4 regions of the Tissierella sp. MB52-C2 genome follow, and region 1 is predicted to be linked to each of the others. Evidence: a T-box and tRNA genes for the amino acid it is inferred to sense, from the RefSeq annotation. Region 1 holds a T-box; the other regions hold tRNA genes.
What was found. A T-box is a leader RNA that pairs with one kind of tRNA and senses whether it is charged. The one in region 1 lies ahead of leuS (leucine--tRNA ligase), so its partner is inferred to be a tRNA-Leu.

Region 1 (3,594 bases):
ACTTCATTTTGGTATTCATGGATTTCATCTAAGTTTGTTATTTCTTCCTTATATTTTTCTATTAAAGGATGTTCCGCTGCAATAACCATATATGTTGAGCCAAATAATGTATCTGGTCTTGTAGTAAATACTCTTAGCTTATCTTCTTTTCCTGCAATTTGAAAATCTACCTCTGCTCCTTCAGATTTACCAATCCAGTTAGTTTGCTGAGCCTTTACTCTTTCAATATAATCTACCTTATCTAAATCACTAATTAGTCTATCTGCATATTCTGTTATTTTTAGCATCCATTGGTTTTTAACTTTTCTAACTACTTCTCCGCTACATCTTTCGCAGGTTCCTTGAATAACTTCTTCGTTTGCTAAGCCTACTTTACAAGATGGACACCAGTTAATAGGCATTTCTTGTTTATATGCCAATCCTTTTTCATATAGTTTTAGGAATATCCATTGAGTCCATTTATAATAATGTGGATCTGTAGTATTTATTTCCCTTGACCAATCAAAGGAAAATCCTATGGATTTTAACTGTGATTTAAATTTTGCTACGTTTCTTTCTGTAACTGTTTCTGGATGGATTTTATGTTTAATTGCATAGTTCTCCGTTGGTAATCCAAAGGCATCCCATCCCATTGGATATAATACATTATATCCTTCAAGTCTTCTCTTTCTAGACACAATGTCTAATGCAGTATATGGTCTTGGATGACCTACATGCAGTCCTTCTCCTGATGGATAAGGAAATTCTACTAAAGCATAAAACTTCGGCTTATTACTTTCATTAGATGCCTTAAAGGGCTGTCTTTCATCCCAAATATCATGCCACTTTTTTTCAATTTCATTTGGTCTATACTCTCTCATTTATTTTCCTCCTCTTATTTAATTGACAATTAATTTTTTTAGTTGGTTATTGCTGCGTTTGATGTACATCATCTCACTGGCTTAGGTTCTGTGACGTAGTCTCGAAACTCAAATCTATTTACTCGTTACACTCATATAGATTTGGTTCTCGTTACGTTTGACCTACCATCAATTTGTTCGCTTTGCTCACAAACTGGGTTAGGTCATAAAAAAACCTTCCATCTCTAAATAGAGACGAAAGGTAAATTCCGCGGTACCACTCTTATTGATATTTCTATCCACTCAAAATATAACGGCATCAAACCGACTAAGGCTACAATTCACCTTAATAACTCATGGACGAGTTCAGTTTTGACCAATACTATCTTTCACCAGCCGATAGTTCTCTACAATTGGTATGGAACCTACTACTTCCATTCATAGTATATATTAATTTAAAATCTATTCTAACAAAGAAATCCAATAAAATCAAGGACATTTTTAAATATTATATTATATTATATAAAAAATACTAATAATTCTTCAATACCCTCTCATGTTAAGACAATTATACAAAAAAACTCTTCAATAATTTCATGGTAGGACTAGTCCCTAGGATTTAAACTAAAATATTCTTCCAATCCCATAGATATTGAATCTACCACCTTATTTTGGTAATCATCTGTAAGTAAAAGTTGTTCTTCTTTTTCATTTGATAAAAATCCACATTCAATTATTATGGCTGGCATCTTTGTCTGGTTTAACACAATTAAATCTTCCCTTTCTACAATACCCTTATCCTTAGCCCCAGTTCCATTAATTAGTGAACCCATTATAATCCTTGCTAACTCATTATTATTTAAATCACCAATGGTGCTTTCCCTATTTGGATAATAAAGTACCTGAATTCCGTTTATAGAATTATTGTTTTCCATTGCATTTCCATGGATGCTAATAAAAACCCTAGCTCTCTTTTTATTTGTCAATTTAGCCCTTAAAAGATTATCTACATATTCATCACTATCTCTAGTTAAAATAACTTTATAACCATTTGACTTTAACTTTTGTTTTAATTTTTTAGAAATATTTAGATTAATATCTTTTTCATAATTACCATTAAATCCAATAGTCCCAGGATCGCTCCCCCCATGTCCAGCATCTATTACTATGACTTTCTCTAAGGATTTAAAATTTGTATCTATAAAAGGAATCCCTTTAAAAACAATAAACATAAATAAACCTATTAAACCAATTAAAAATACTCTTCTAACTCTTCTAAACATCAACCGTCTCCCCCTTATGCTGATAAGTATCACATAAACTAATTTCCTATAATCTCTTTCTTATACTTATTGTACATCTTTGATATAGAAACATAAATTATAAGAATATAGCCTAAAATAACTAGAATAAATAGATAGTTTAAATTTAATAAAAAATCTATTGGTCTAAATATGGTAAATAGCTTAGATCCTATATAAGTAACAGCTAATACTATAAAAGGCATTAAGTAAATAAAGCTAAATAAAATTTTCCTTTTCTCTTGTTCAAGTATACTTTCTAATAATTTTTTGTCCATTCCTATGGATTTATATAATAAAAATTGATCTTTTCTTTCTAGAAATAGATTATAGAATGAAAAATAGGAATTTGAAAATCCTACTACTATAAAAAACAGACTCAAGAATATTGCCAATATACTTCCTATTATATTTCTCTTTTTAACTAATTTTTCTTCATCTAATTTAGATTCTAGAAAATAATCATCTGTCTTGAAATATTTTAAGGACATATTACTAATGCTCTCTTGAACTTCCTCTATATTGTCAGTCTTAATTGAAATATATTCATATTGATCTAAATCTGCGATTCTTAAGAAATTCGTAAAAAGTTCTATATATTGAGATTTGGGCATATAAACATTTAGACCATTTTTTATAATAGAATAATCAAATAATGGAGTGTCTATTTTGTCCTCTACATTTAAAGTAAATTCATGCCCCCTAATACTAGTTCCATTAATCTCTATAGGACCTCCATATTCTGAGAGAGATAGTTCCTTTATACCATCTTTTAGAAACTTTATATTTTTCATCTCTGATACTGGAATATTAAAATCATCTCCCATAGTATTTAAAAGAATTACTTTATTTCCAATATAATTATCTGGCTCTAATCCTTTTTCTAAGGCTAATTTTTTAAATTTTTCATCCTCTATACCAAATATCTCTATCCTCATATTATCAAAAGAACCTATCTCTTCTTCTAAACTACTTAAACTACCTATATCTTTATATTCATTGGAAACCATACTAGAATCAAAATTAAAAGATACAGCTTCTTTTCTAAAATTTACTAAATCCTCTATTCCTAACTCTTTAATTTCTTTTATAATATCTTCATTTAATGGATTTAAAGTTGCATACTCACCTTGGATATCATAAGTCTCGTATTTACTTATTCGATTATATTTTTTGTCCATAGAATAATAGGTAATCCCGATCATTATAAATACTATCAATAAAAACCCTAATTTTAGAGTTATGTTTGTAAATCTAAAAGCATATTTACTATTTTTATAGAATTGTTTTGAAAGGTCTTTTTCTATGTTTTCTGTATACTTTAAATCGTGTTTTTTATGACTTTTTCCTTTAATATTTCCCTTTAATCCATCTAATACGGAGCTTTTCTTAAGTTTTTTAGTTGGCCTTTTAGTTCCTAAGTATATTATTAAAAAGCTTAGAATATACACGAA
Region 2 (3,594 bases), 290 kb from region 1:
CGAAACTTTTCTTAGATTTTCCTTTACCTAGTAATGCTTCTTCATCCTTACCATAGTATCCTAAGTATTCTTTACTTATATTATTTATAGAATAAGAATTTTGAGATGGATTGATTAAATATGCACCTATCATAGAATCAAATACAATATTTTCTACCTCAATCCCTAATCTTTTTAAGATGACTATATCAGATTTTAAATCATAACCTATTTTTTCGATTGTTTTGTCTTCAAATATAGGCTTAAAGATATTGATAAACTCTTCTTGTTCTTTATCTAGATAAATAATATTAGTTGGTGAATTTTCTGTTTTAATACCCATAGCGATTATTTCATCTTCAATATAATTACTATTGGATATAATAAATTTAAATCCAACCTTATTTTCTTTTTTTATTCTATTAATTAGTTCTTCATAATCCGAATAATCTATTATATTATATACACAAGGAGAATATTTCTCTTCCTCCTGCAAATCTTCACCTGCTATCTTGCTAATTAAACTATTAAATTCAAGTTCCTCATAATGCTTTCTTAGGGCTTCCCAATTTGGCTCCTTTACCTTTAATTCTTCAATATTAATTTCCATAGGTACTGAAGTCATAATTTCCCCAAGTTTTCTACTTAAAAAAGCGAGATCCTTATTTTCAGTTAAGTTTTCTTTTAGTTTTTTTCCACTAATATTATCTATATTTTCATATACGCTTTCAATTGTACCATATTCTCTTAATAATTTTAGTCCTGTTTTCTCACCAATTCCTGGTACTCCTGGAATATTATCGGACTGATCCCCCATTAATCCCTTTAAATCAATAAGCTGTTCTGGAGTAATTCCATAGACTTCTATTATCTTATTTCTATTAAATTCCTCTATTTCTGTAATGCCTTTTCTAGTAATTAAAACTCTAGTATTATCTGTAGCTAACTGAAGGTAATCTTTATCTCCAGTTACTAAAGTAACATCCATTGAATTTTCCTCACCAAGTTTTGCCAATGTACCTGCTATGTCATCAGCCTCAAATCCTGAAAGCTCTAAATATTTAATATTCATGGCATCAAGTATTTCTCTGATAATAGGAAACTGTTGTACCAATTCCGAAGGTGTAGCCTGTCTATGACCCTTATACTGTTCATATTGTTCATGTCTAAAGGTAGGGCCTTTTTTGTCAAAGACTACACATATGTAGTCAGGATTAATTTCCTCTTCTACTTTATATAACATTGTTAAAAATCCATAAACCCCATTTGTATACAAGTTATTTTTATTGGACAATAAAGGCAAAGCATAAAATGCTCTATGTATTAAAGCACTTCCATCTATAATCATCAATTTTTTCTTATCCATTAGATCACTCCATTCTTTACTACATACTTTCTAGTATACCTCAAAACATAATTTCAGTAAACAAAAGGTAAAATAAAATATTGATTATTTTTTCATTTTATGCTATTATAATTTCATGATATATTTGCCGGTGTGATGGAATTGGCAGACGTAGTGGACTCAAAATCCACCGGTGGCAACACCGTGCCGGTTCGAATCCGGCCACCGGCATTGTAATTGATAAGTGAGTTTGGAAGGTTTTCTTCTAGGCTCATTTTTTATGTGATTTTGTATGCCTAAGATTATGAAACCTTACTAGCTCCAAATCCTTGTTATATAAAATGTCTTTAAATCTTTGACTTATATAGTCTGGTCTAACTGGTATCCCATTATCCCAAGTTGAGCTAGTAAGAAAACTAAATATTACTAGTCAATCACTATTACAATATGGACTTGGTAAAAGAACACCAGATATTGATACGATAAATAAACTTGCATTACATCCATAAAGAATGAAAAGAAGAATTTAATTAGGGAGCTAAAGAGGAAATGAGGTAGAAAGCCTAATAAGGAATTTTAATAATATCAGATATATGCCCTCTATTTCTATTCATTTCATCACCATTCCCCTTATTTAGACTACATTACATATGTCCTTATAAATTTTGTTAGTGTAAACCTATCTATATAATTAATAAATTTATACTCTGTATTACCAAGGATTTCATGTTTTTTTGCATAAAAAACAATGTTCTCCTTTTTTTGGTATAATTGAGCCTGCAAACAAACAAATACCCCAAAAGAAAAGTGTGTCATTGTGAACTCAGTTATATCATATTTAGTTTTATATCATCAATTTCTAATTTCAACTATTGGTGAATTAGTTATGTCTATTGTTAAAAATATTCCTTTAAATACTGATTGTAGGATTAATTAGCAAATATTTCAAATTCTGTTGCTATTATTAACAACTCTTTAAATATTCTAGAACGATTTCTACACGTTCTTGCACAGTATGGTTTCCTTCAATTCTTAATACTGGGCATTCCAAGTCCGCCATCCAATATTCATGTAGTGCCTTACTTCTTACGTTCATTTCCCCTGTATCATATAAAGAAGCCCATTCTAAAAATGTTTTTGATTGTTCATACAAAATGCCATTAGGTAATATCTTTTCACCATACCTTTCGTATTCTCTTTCCTTAAGTCTTTGTAATCTAACTTCACTTGGTACTGAAAGGAAAATAACCAAATCAAATAAAGGCTTTAATTTATCTCCCCAACCACAAACTGCACCAGTAAGAATCCATTGTTCATACAGTTTTAAATCATTTAATAACAGTTGGATCCTCAATTGTGGCTCTCGATGATATGTAAATTTCTCTAACCAAAAATAATCATCTCCGTCAAAAACATGATATGGAATATATAAAGAAAGTTCTTTCCCAAGGGTCGAAGCTCCCGAGCCTGAGGCGCCAAATATATGAATTCGCTTTTTCATTCTTTCCTCCTCATTTTCATCCAACCAAATAATTCGATTGGATAGGGTAGTCTTTATTATCTTTGCAATGATTTCATCTAACCTCTATATTCCCGAACCAAAGTTAGACAATATTTACTAATAACAGTTTCTCCCTCTATTCATCACTACATTCAATATTTCTTACCATATATACCATTCTACATAACTCTCAAAATTCCTCCTTTTTCTAGCTAATATTTACAAAATAAAAAAGACAAGTAAATCTAATTACTTATCTCGTAATAATACCTCTATTATATTCTCACTAGCGTGCTAAATAAAATGTCCTACGCAGCTTGATTTAGACCCTATATTTTACAATTTGTCTGTGGGTTAAGTTGTCTGCATAATATAGAAGCAATCTTCAGCGCTGTACTTCGGAAAGCCTATCCATAGCCGCATATAGTAGTTTTAAGTAAGCTTTTCAATGTTTTAAATTAGATAATAGTATTTATTCGGTGTCCCTGGATAAATACTTTATATATGACATAATAAAACATAGCTTTCTTCCTTACGTGCTGCCATGTTTTGAAAAATAACAAATTATAGATTTCGCTATTTCAATTTTTAAAAGTTAATGGCGGTCTTAACGTTTTGTTGGATAAGGTTAGCGTAAGTTATAGTATCGATGACAAAACTTCAGTAAATTTTGACGCTTCAGACCATTGGGGAAAATGACATGAGTTTTCAAACCAAACAAATTTTTTGGGAGTAAGAATTGTGTCAAGATAAGATTTTGCTACTTGAG
Region 3 (3,594 bases), 1.4 Mb from region 1:
GACTTGTTCTTGGGGTTTCCCACAGAAAGAGCAACGAAGCTGTCTTTCATCATATTTTACCACGATGACACCTCACTTATATTATTTTCTTGATATTACCTCATCTATTATCCCATATGTTTTTGCTTCTTCTGCTGTCATATAATAATCTCTATCTGTATCTCTAGATACTTTTTCTAGTGGTTGACCTGTTCTTTCTGCCAAGATTCTATTGATTCTCTCTCTTATTTCAATAATCTTTTCAGCTTGAATTCTTATGTCTTCTGCTTGACCTTTGGCCCCACCTAAAGGCTGATGTATCATAATATCGGCATTTGGCAATGCAAATCTTTTACCCTTTGCACCTGCCGCAAGTAAGAATGCGCCCATACTAGCTGCCATACCTGTACATATAGTTGATACATCAGGTTTTATATATTGCATAGTATCAAATATAGCAAATCCTGCACTTACGGAACCACCTGGACTATTTATATAAAGTTGAATATCCTTCTCTGGGTCTTCTGCTTCTAGGAATAATAGTTGTGCAACTATTAGATTTGCACTAACATCATTGACTTCACTACCTAGAAATATTATTCTTTCTTTTAATAACCTAGAGTAAATATCATAAGATCTTTCCCCTCTGTTAGTTTGCTCTACTACCATAGGAACTAGAGTCACTTTACATCCCTCCATTAATTATTTAAATTTAACGATTGACTTAAGTAATTCAATAACCTTTTGATTAGAAATAGCTGTTTCTAAGAAAGATACATCTCCTTTTCTCATATCTTTAATAAACTGTTCTTTATTTTCTTGATTGTAGGATTCAGCCATTTTTTCTAGCTCTTTATCTATATCTTCTTCTGTTACAGTAATATCTTCAGCTTTGGCAATAGCTTCAAGAACTAAATCTCCCTTAACTCTCTTAGCAGCCATAGGTCTTAATTGTTCCTTTAAGCTATCTACAGTTGAATTAGTTATTTGTAAATATTGCTCTAAATTTATTCCTTGCATTCCTATTTTATAATCAAAATCAGCTAATTCGTTTTGTAACTGAGTATCTACCATAGCCTCTGGTATATCTATTTCACAAGATTCTATTACTTTTTCAATTAAGTTATTTTCATTTTCTATTTCTTCTTTTTCTTTAAACTCTTTCTCTAGTTTTTCTTTAATATCATTTTTATATTCTTCTAAAGTATCAAATTCAGATACATCTTTTGCAAATTCGTCATCAAGTTCTGGTAATTCTTTTTCTTTTATTTCATTTATTTTAACTTTAAATATAGCTTCTTTGCCTTTTAACTCTTCTGCATGGTATTCTTCTGGGAAAGTTACAACTACATCTACTTCTTCCCCTTTATTCTTACCCACTAATTGCTCTTCAAAACCTGGAATAAATCTCCCGGATCCAATTTCCAATTCTTGTGCTTCAGCAGTTCCACCTTGGAATTGTTCTTCTCCTACAAATCCTTTATAGTCAATATTTAATACATCACCAGTTTTAACAGCTCTATCGCCTGCATCTATTATTCTTCCGTTCATTTCTTGAACTGATTTTAATTCATCTGCGATATTGTCATCTGTTACATTATACTCTATTTTTTCGATTTCTATACTTTTGTAATCTCCAAGAGTTACTTCTGGTTTTACTACTACTTCTACTTCAATAATAATAGGCTTTCCTGTTTCTATTTCACTAATATTTATCTCTGGTTGATCCACTGGCTCAAGCTTTAACTCTTCTATTGCGTTATTATATGCCTCTGGCAAAATCAAGTTGATAGCTTCTTCAAAAAATATTCCCATACCATAGTTTAACTCTATAATCTTTCTTGGTACTTTTCCTTTTCTAAATCCTGGAATATTAAATTTTGATCTGTTTTTTATATATGCCTCTTGTGTCGCTTTTTCGAAATCCACCCCTGGTATTTCAATGGTAAAACTAACTTTATTGTTTTCTTTCTTTCCTAGAACAGCCTTCATTTATATTTTCCTCCTCCAATATATTTATCCATTTTAACTAACTTATTATATCATAAAATTATAACATAACATATAACAATATCCAACACTATAAATTACAAAAACATAGTAAAAAAGGCTTCCAATTATATTTAAAAGTCAGAGGAAACCTTTTTTTGAAACTCATTTACAGAAAGCTCCCAATATAAAGAGATAAAAATAGAACTTTCCTATTCCTTATAAAAAAACCAATGGTCTAAATCCACTGGTTTTAACATGGTGCGGGAAAGAGGACTTGAACCCCCACGTCAATGACACTAGATCCTAAGTCTAGCGCGTCTGCCAATTCCGCCACTCCCGCATAAATAAAATAAATTTAACTTACCTTATTATTATACCATGTTGATTTTACTTGTCAATATTTTTTTAAAATACAAGTATTACTCCACCATCATAGGCATAGGCAGTACTAAGACCTGCTGTTTTTACTACAATTATATCTTTAAAATTATATTTTCTTTGAATTTCTTCCTTTAATTCCTCAGCTTTCTCCAAGGCATTAGCATGGGATATAGCCAAAATTTTTTCTTCAAATTTTTCTCCAGTTTCTCCAATTATATCAACTAGTCGTTTAAATGCCTTTTTACTTCCTCTTGTATTTTCAACTAATTTTATTTCACCTTCATCAGTAGCTCCCATAATAGGCTTTAAATTTAAAACATTGGCTATTAATCCTTTTGTTTTTGAAATTCTTCCATTTTTGATTAAATTGTCTAAGCTCTCTAAAATAAAGAAAGTTTTCATTCCATTAATATAGTTTTCTACTTTTTCTACTATTTCAAGATTACTTAATCGATTTTCAACTAATTCCTGAATCTTCATAGATACTAGAGTTTCCCCTACACTTGCAGATTTAGAGTCAAATACATGAATAAATTTATTCGGTTCTTCTTCTTGAACCATTTTTTTTGCCAATACTGCCGAATTATATGTCCCACTTAGCTGACTCGAGATTGTAACAGCAAAAACATTATCAGCATCTTTGTATTCTGTTACAAAATCTCCAGGTGAAGGACAAGAAGTCTTAACCGGATTTGGACTATTTCTCATGGCACGAATCAATTCCATAGAATCCATACTCTCATCATCAATAAATTTGGTATCATCTACATCTATGTTAAATGGAACTAAACTTATATTGAGATTTTCCTTTAATTCTTCATTTAAATCACAACTACTATCTGCTACGATTTTGTAATTCATCTCATCACCTCATAAAATTTTTAATTGCCTATTCTTTCTTCAATAAACTTAGCTAAATCAGATGCTATCTGTGGAAGTCCTATATCCTCCTTCGCCTCAATCATTACTCTGACTAAAGGCTCTGTTCCTGAAGGTCTTATGACTACTCTTCCTTGACCTTTAAACATATCTTCAACTCTTTTTATTTCTTCTTTTATTTCTTCGTTTTCATTATATTTATATTTCAATTCATTTTTTACCTTTGCATTGACTAGAACCTGTGGAAAATTAGTCATTAAATTATTTAATTCTGACATAGTTTTTCCTGTATTTTGCATTACTTCAAGTAAATGTAGTCCCGTAGCCAAACCATCTCCTGTCGTATTGTAATCTAAAAATATT
Region 4 (3,594 bases), 290 kb from region 1:
ATTAATAACTACTATAATCGTAGGTTGCGATAGAGAAAAAATGGTTTTAGGAAATACTAAAGATTTAGATTTAACTGAAGAAGGGGGAAGTTCTATGGACTATACCCCTGTTCCAGGTGGACAAGTCATATTACCCTTGACTAATTTTAACACTTTAAATCCCCTATTGACCGAAAATAGTAACTATCATTTTTTTAGCAAACTTATATTTGAAGGTTTATTTGAATTTGATAATAATCTAAATATAACAAATCAATTGGCTGAATCCTATAATATAAAGGATGATGGAAGAACTGTTGAAATTCAATTGAGAAACAATGTTTTTTGGCATGATGGGCAAAAATTTAGTGCTGAAGACGTGGCTTTTACTATAGATACTATTAAATATGCTAGTTCAGATAGTACATATAAACAGATGTTTTCAAATTCTTTAGGAGCATATGGTCAAGGTGATATAAAAAGTATCTTAAATGTAAATATTACTAGTTCAGATAGTTTAAACATTACATTTAATAAATCTTTTAGCAATAATCTGGAAGTCTTAACATTTCCTATAATACCTAAACATATTTTCAATTCGTCAGGTAATAGTAGATATATTAAAGCATTACAAGTAAATGACTATAAGCCAATAGGTACTGGACCATTTAAATTTGATTCCTATGAAAAGATGAAGCAAATAAAATTGACAGCCAACGATGAATATTGGAATGATAGACCTTATATTGATGAAATACTGGGAAGAGTATTTGAAAGTGAAGAAGATATATTAACTGCATTTGAAACTGGACAAATCAACATGGCTACCACTGTAGATGTTGACTGGGATAAATATGCCCAAAATAGCCGAATAAAAATACTAGAATTTGTTTCTTCTAATTATGAGTTCCTAGGATTCAACTTTGGAAAAGAAATATTTTCAGGAGAAAAAGGTGAAGCCTTGAGAAGAGCCATAGCATATGGCATAGATAGACAAGCTATTATTCAGAAAGTATATTTAGGACATGGAACACAAGTGGATGTACCAATTCATCCTGATTCTTGGCTTTTATCTGATAATGCAAATAAATTTGGCTATAATATAGACTTAGCTAAAGCAGAACTAAACAAAATAGGATTCAAAGATATGAATAATGATGGGATTATAGAAGATGAAAATGGAAATAAAATATCCCTTAGAATTTTAACTAATACCTATAATATTACAAGGCTAAAAACTGCGGAAATGATAAAGGATGATTTGAGGAAAATTGGGATATTGGTTAACATATATCCTGAAAATAATAAGAGTGATAGTGTTACTATGGATGATATAGATAAACAGTGGGAAGTAGTAAATAAGCATTTGGCATCAGGAGACTATGATATAGCGCTTCTTGGGTGGCAATTATCTGTAATTCCTGACTTATCCTTTGCTTTCCATAGCTCAAGAATATCTCATAATACAAATTTTATTAGATATTCTAGGGAAAATATGGACAATCTTCTTCAGAACGTTTTCGCAGTTGGAACTAGAGAAAAAAAGTTAGAAGCATATGATGAATTACAGGAATTAATTACTACAGATCTGCCATATGTAAGTTTGTTCTTCAGAAATAAAGCTTTATTAATAGATAGTAAAATAATGGGAGACTTATCTCCAGGATTATTTAATCCTTATAAAGGTATAGAAAAATCTTATATACCAAAAGAATTCCAGTAATAATGTATTGAAAAAAAGTTGAAAATATAGTAAACTATATTAATATCAATATAATGCGAGTATGCTGGAATTGGCAGACAGGCATGTTTGAGGGGCATGTGTCAGAAATGATGTGTGGGTTCAACTCCCACTACTCGCACCATATAAAAGTCATGTATGAGGATCTGAACTCATACATGACTTTTAGTATTATCTGTGATAGACTTAAAAAAATATTATTTAAATAATCCTGCCAAATACAACTTGGAGCAAATGGTATTAAGCCGATTCTTATGGGTCACACTTTACATATTAAGTGCAAAGGTGCAATGACCGTCATTCGGGCGCTAAAATGCGGCAGTGCAAGAGATACTTGCTTGATAATTGGTAGCATGGCAACTATAATAAAAATGAAACGGAGGCTTAATATAATGGATTTTGGAGAGCAGTTGAGAAAAATTCGGACAGACAGAGGACTAACGCAAGAACAGGTAGCTTCTAAGCTGAACGTATCCAGACAAACAATTTCAAATTGGGAAAACAACAAAAATCTGCCAGATTTAGAAATGGTTGTAGATATATCCATGACATTTAACCTTTCGCTCGACCAATTAATTTTAGGAGGCGAAAATATGAATAATATGACTGAAAAGTTGATAAAAGATGGAAGCGAAACAAGAAGAGCAAAAATGAATTTGATTTCAATCATTTTTGGCGCTGTACTGCTGTGTATCGGTGTGGCCTGCATTTTGATTAAAGCAAATTCTGTGGAATACATTGATGCTGAAGGTTTTCTGCACGAAAATTTCTTCTTGCTGCCAATAGGTTTCTTTTTCATCTTCAGTGGCTTTGTTACATTTATAGTAACCGGAGTCAGGAATATTGTCGAAAATCTAAAGAACAGAAAGATTCAATGATGCGGCATGATAATTAGGTAAGATGATGAGCATAATCTCCAGAGATGATAGTTCAAATCCATATCTCAAAATAGGATGATATCGGAAATTGACATAGCTCGCAAGTTATAAGCTACATTTTCCTTGGTAATAAACCAATGAAGATGTAGCTTTTTTATATACTGCTTTACTTTATGTTTAATGGGCAAATTACACATAATCAAGTAAAAAAATATCATCTAAAATTGAGTTTACTGTTTGAGATGCTTGTAAACTTGATTTCTTCAATAATACTTTTTCAAAGGTGTTATCATTAGATTGTGCATTTCACTTTGATTCAAGAGTAGATTTCTTTAGAGAAGTATACCGTGTACTTGGAGATAGAGGTATCTTGACAATTTCAGATATGCTTCCGATTATATGGATTGCTTTACCTTCTGTTCCAAATGGGTAAAGTTTTAGCCCTATTGGTTTTCTTTTATTATATCTGTTGACATCGTACTGATAAATGAATATACTAAACACACAACGATAAAGCGATTGTTTAATTGTTTTGTTTTGTAGAAACAACAGCACTGCACGAATACTCCACATGGGTAAGCTATATGAATAGAGCATCATAAAGATTATCATCATTTGATCCTGTAGGCGAATTAAAATAAAGCTACAGGAAATTTATATTTTGTACAAGGGGGAGAAGGGTTGAATATACTTATATATGGGACAGGGGTTATTGGAAGCATTTTTGCAGGAAAGCTTGCTTTTTCAAAAAACAACGTTACAGTTCTTGCAAGGGGAAAACGATTTAAAGAAATTAAAAAGAATGGCATTATTCTTACAAATCCAAAAACAAGAAAAAGAGAATGTGTTTCTGTCCATGTAATCGATACATTGTTACCCAATATGGAATACGACTATATTATAGTGGCAATGCAACGTAATCAAGTTGATGAAATTCTTCCTGTATTAGCTAAAAATCGTTCAAAAAACATTGTTTTTGTAGTAAATACAGCTGGT

Region 2: it encodes a tRNA-Leu, which carries the amino acid that the T-box ahead of leuS (leucine--tRNA ligase) is inferred to sense. The anticodon was not compared.
Region 3: it encodes a tRNA-Leu, which carries the amino acid that the T-box ahead of leuS (leucine--tRNA ligase) is inferred to sense. The anticodon was not compared.
Region 4: it encodes a tRNA-Leu, which carries the amino acid that the T-box ahead of leuS (leucine--tRNA ligase) is inferred to sense. The anticodon was not compared.

Annotation. Positions count from the first base shown of each region.
Region 1 covers NZ_CP133261.1:2,010,850-2,014,443, forward strand. Annotated here, with positions in the region: gene leuS (leucine--tRNA ligase) at 1-860, opposite strand, end outside; T-box leader at 1,088-1,290, opposite strand; gene RBU61_RS10160 (N-acetylmuramoyl-L-alanine amidase) at 1,445-2,122, opposite strand; gene RBU61_RS10165 (FtsX-like permease family protein) at 2,161-3,594, opposite strand, start outside.
Region 2 covers NZ_CP133261.1:2,305,724-2,309,317, forward strand. Annotated here, with positions in the region: gene polA (DNA polymerase I) at 1-1,345, opposite strand, end outside; tRNA gene RBU61_RS11560 (tRNA-Leu) at 1,472-1,555, shown strand; gene RBU61_RS11565 (AAA family ATPase) at 2,289-2,825, opposite strand; gene RBU61_RS11570 (alpha/beta hydrolase) at 3,464-3,594, opposite strand, start outside.
Region 3 covers NZ_CP133261.1:643,015-646,608, reverse strand. Annotated here, with positions in the region: gene clpX (ATP-dependent Clp protease ATP-binding subunit ClpX) at 1-63, opposite strand, end outside; gene clpP (ATP-dependent Clp endopeptidase proteolytic subunit ClpP) at 82-663, opposite strand; gene tig (trigger factor) at 682-1,971, opposite strand; tRNA gene RBU61_RS03275 (tRNA-Leu) at 2,228-2,311, opposite strand; gene RBU61_RS03270 (DegV family protein) at 2,377-3,213, opposite strand; gene glmM (phosphoglucosamine mutase) at 3,234-3,594, opposite strand, start outside.
Region 4 covers NZ_CP133261.1:2,299,482-2,303,075, reverse strand. Annotated here, with positions in the region: gene RBU61_RS11540 (peptide ABC transporter substrate-binding protein) at 1-1,702, shown strand, start outside; tRNA gene RBU61_RS11535 (tRNA-Leu) at 1,758-1,844, shown strand; gene RBU61_RS11530 (DUF3955 domain-containing protein) at 2,113-2,598, shown strand; partial or broken gene RBU61_RS19585 (methyltransferase domain-containing protein) at 2,852-3,031, shown strand; gene RBU61_RS11525 (2-dehydropantoate 2-reductase N-terminal domain-containing protein) at 3,280-3,594, shown strand, end outside.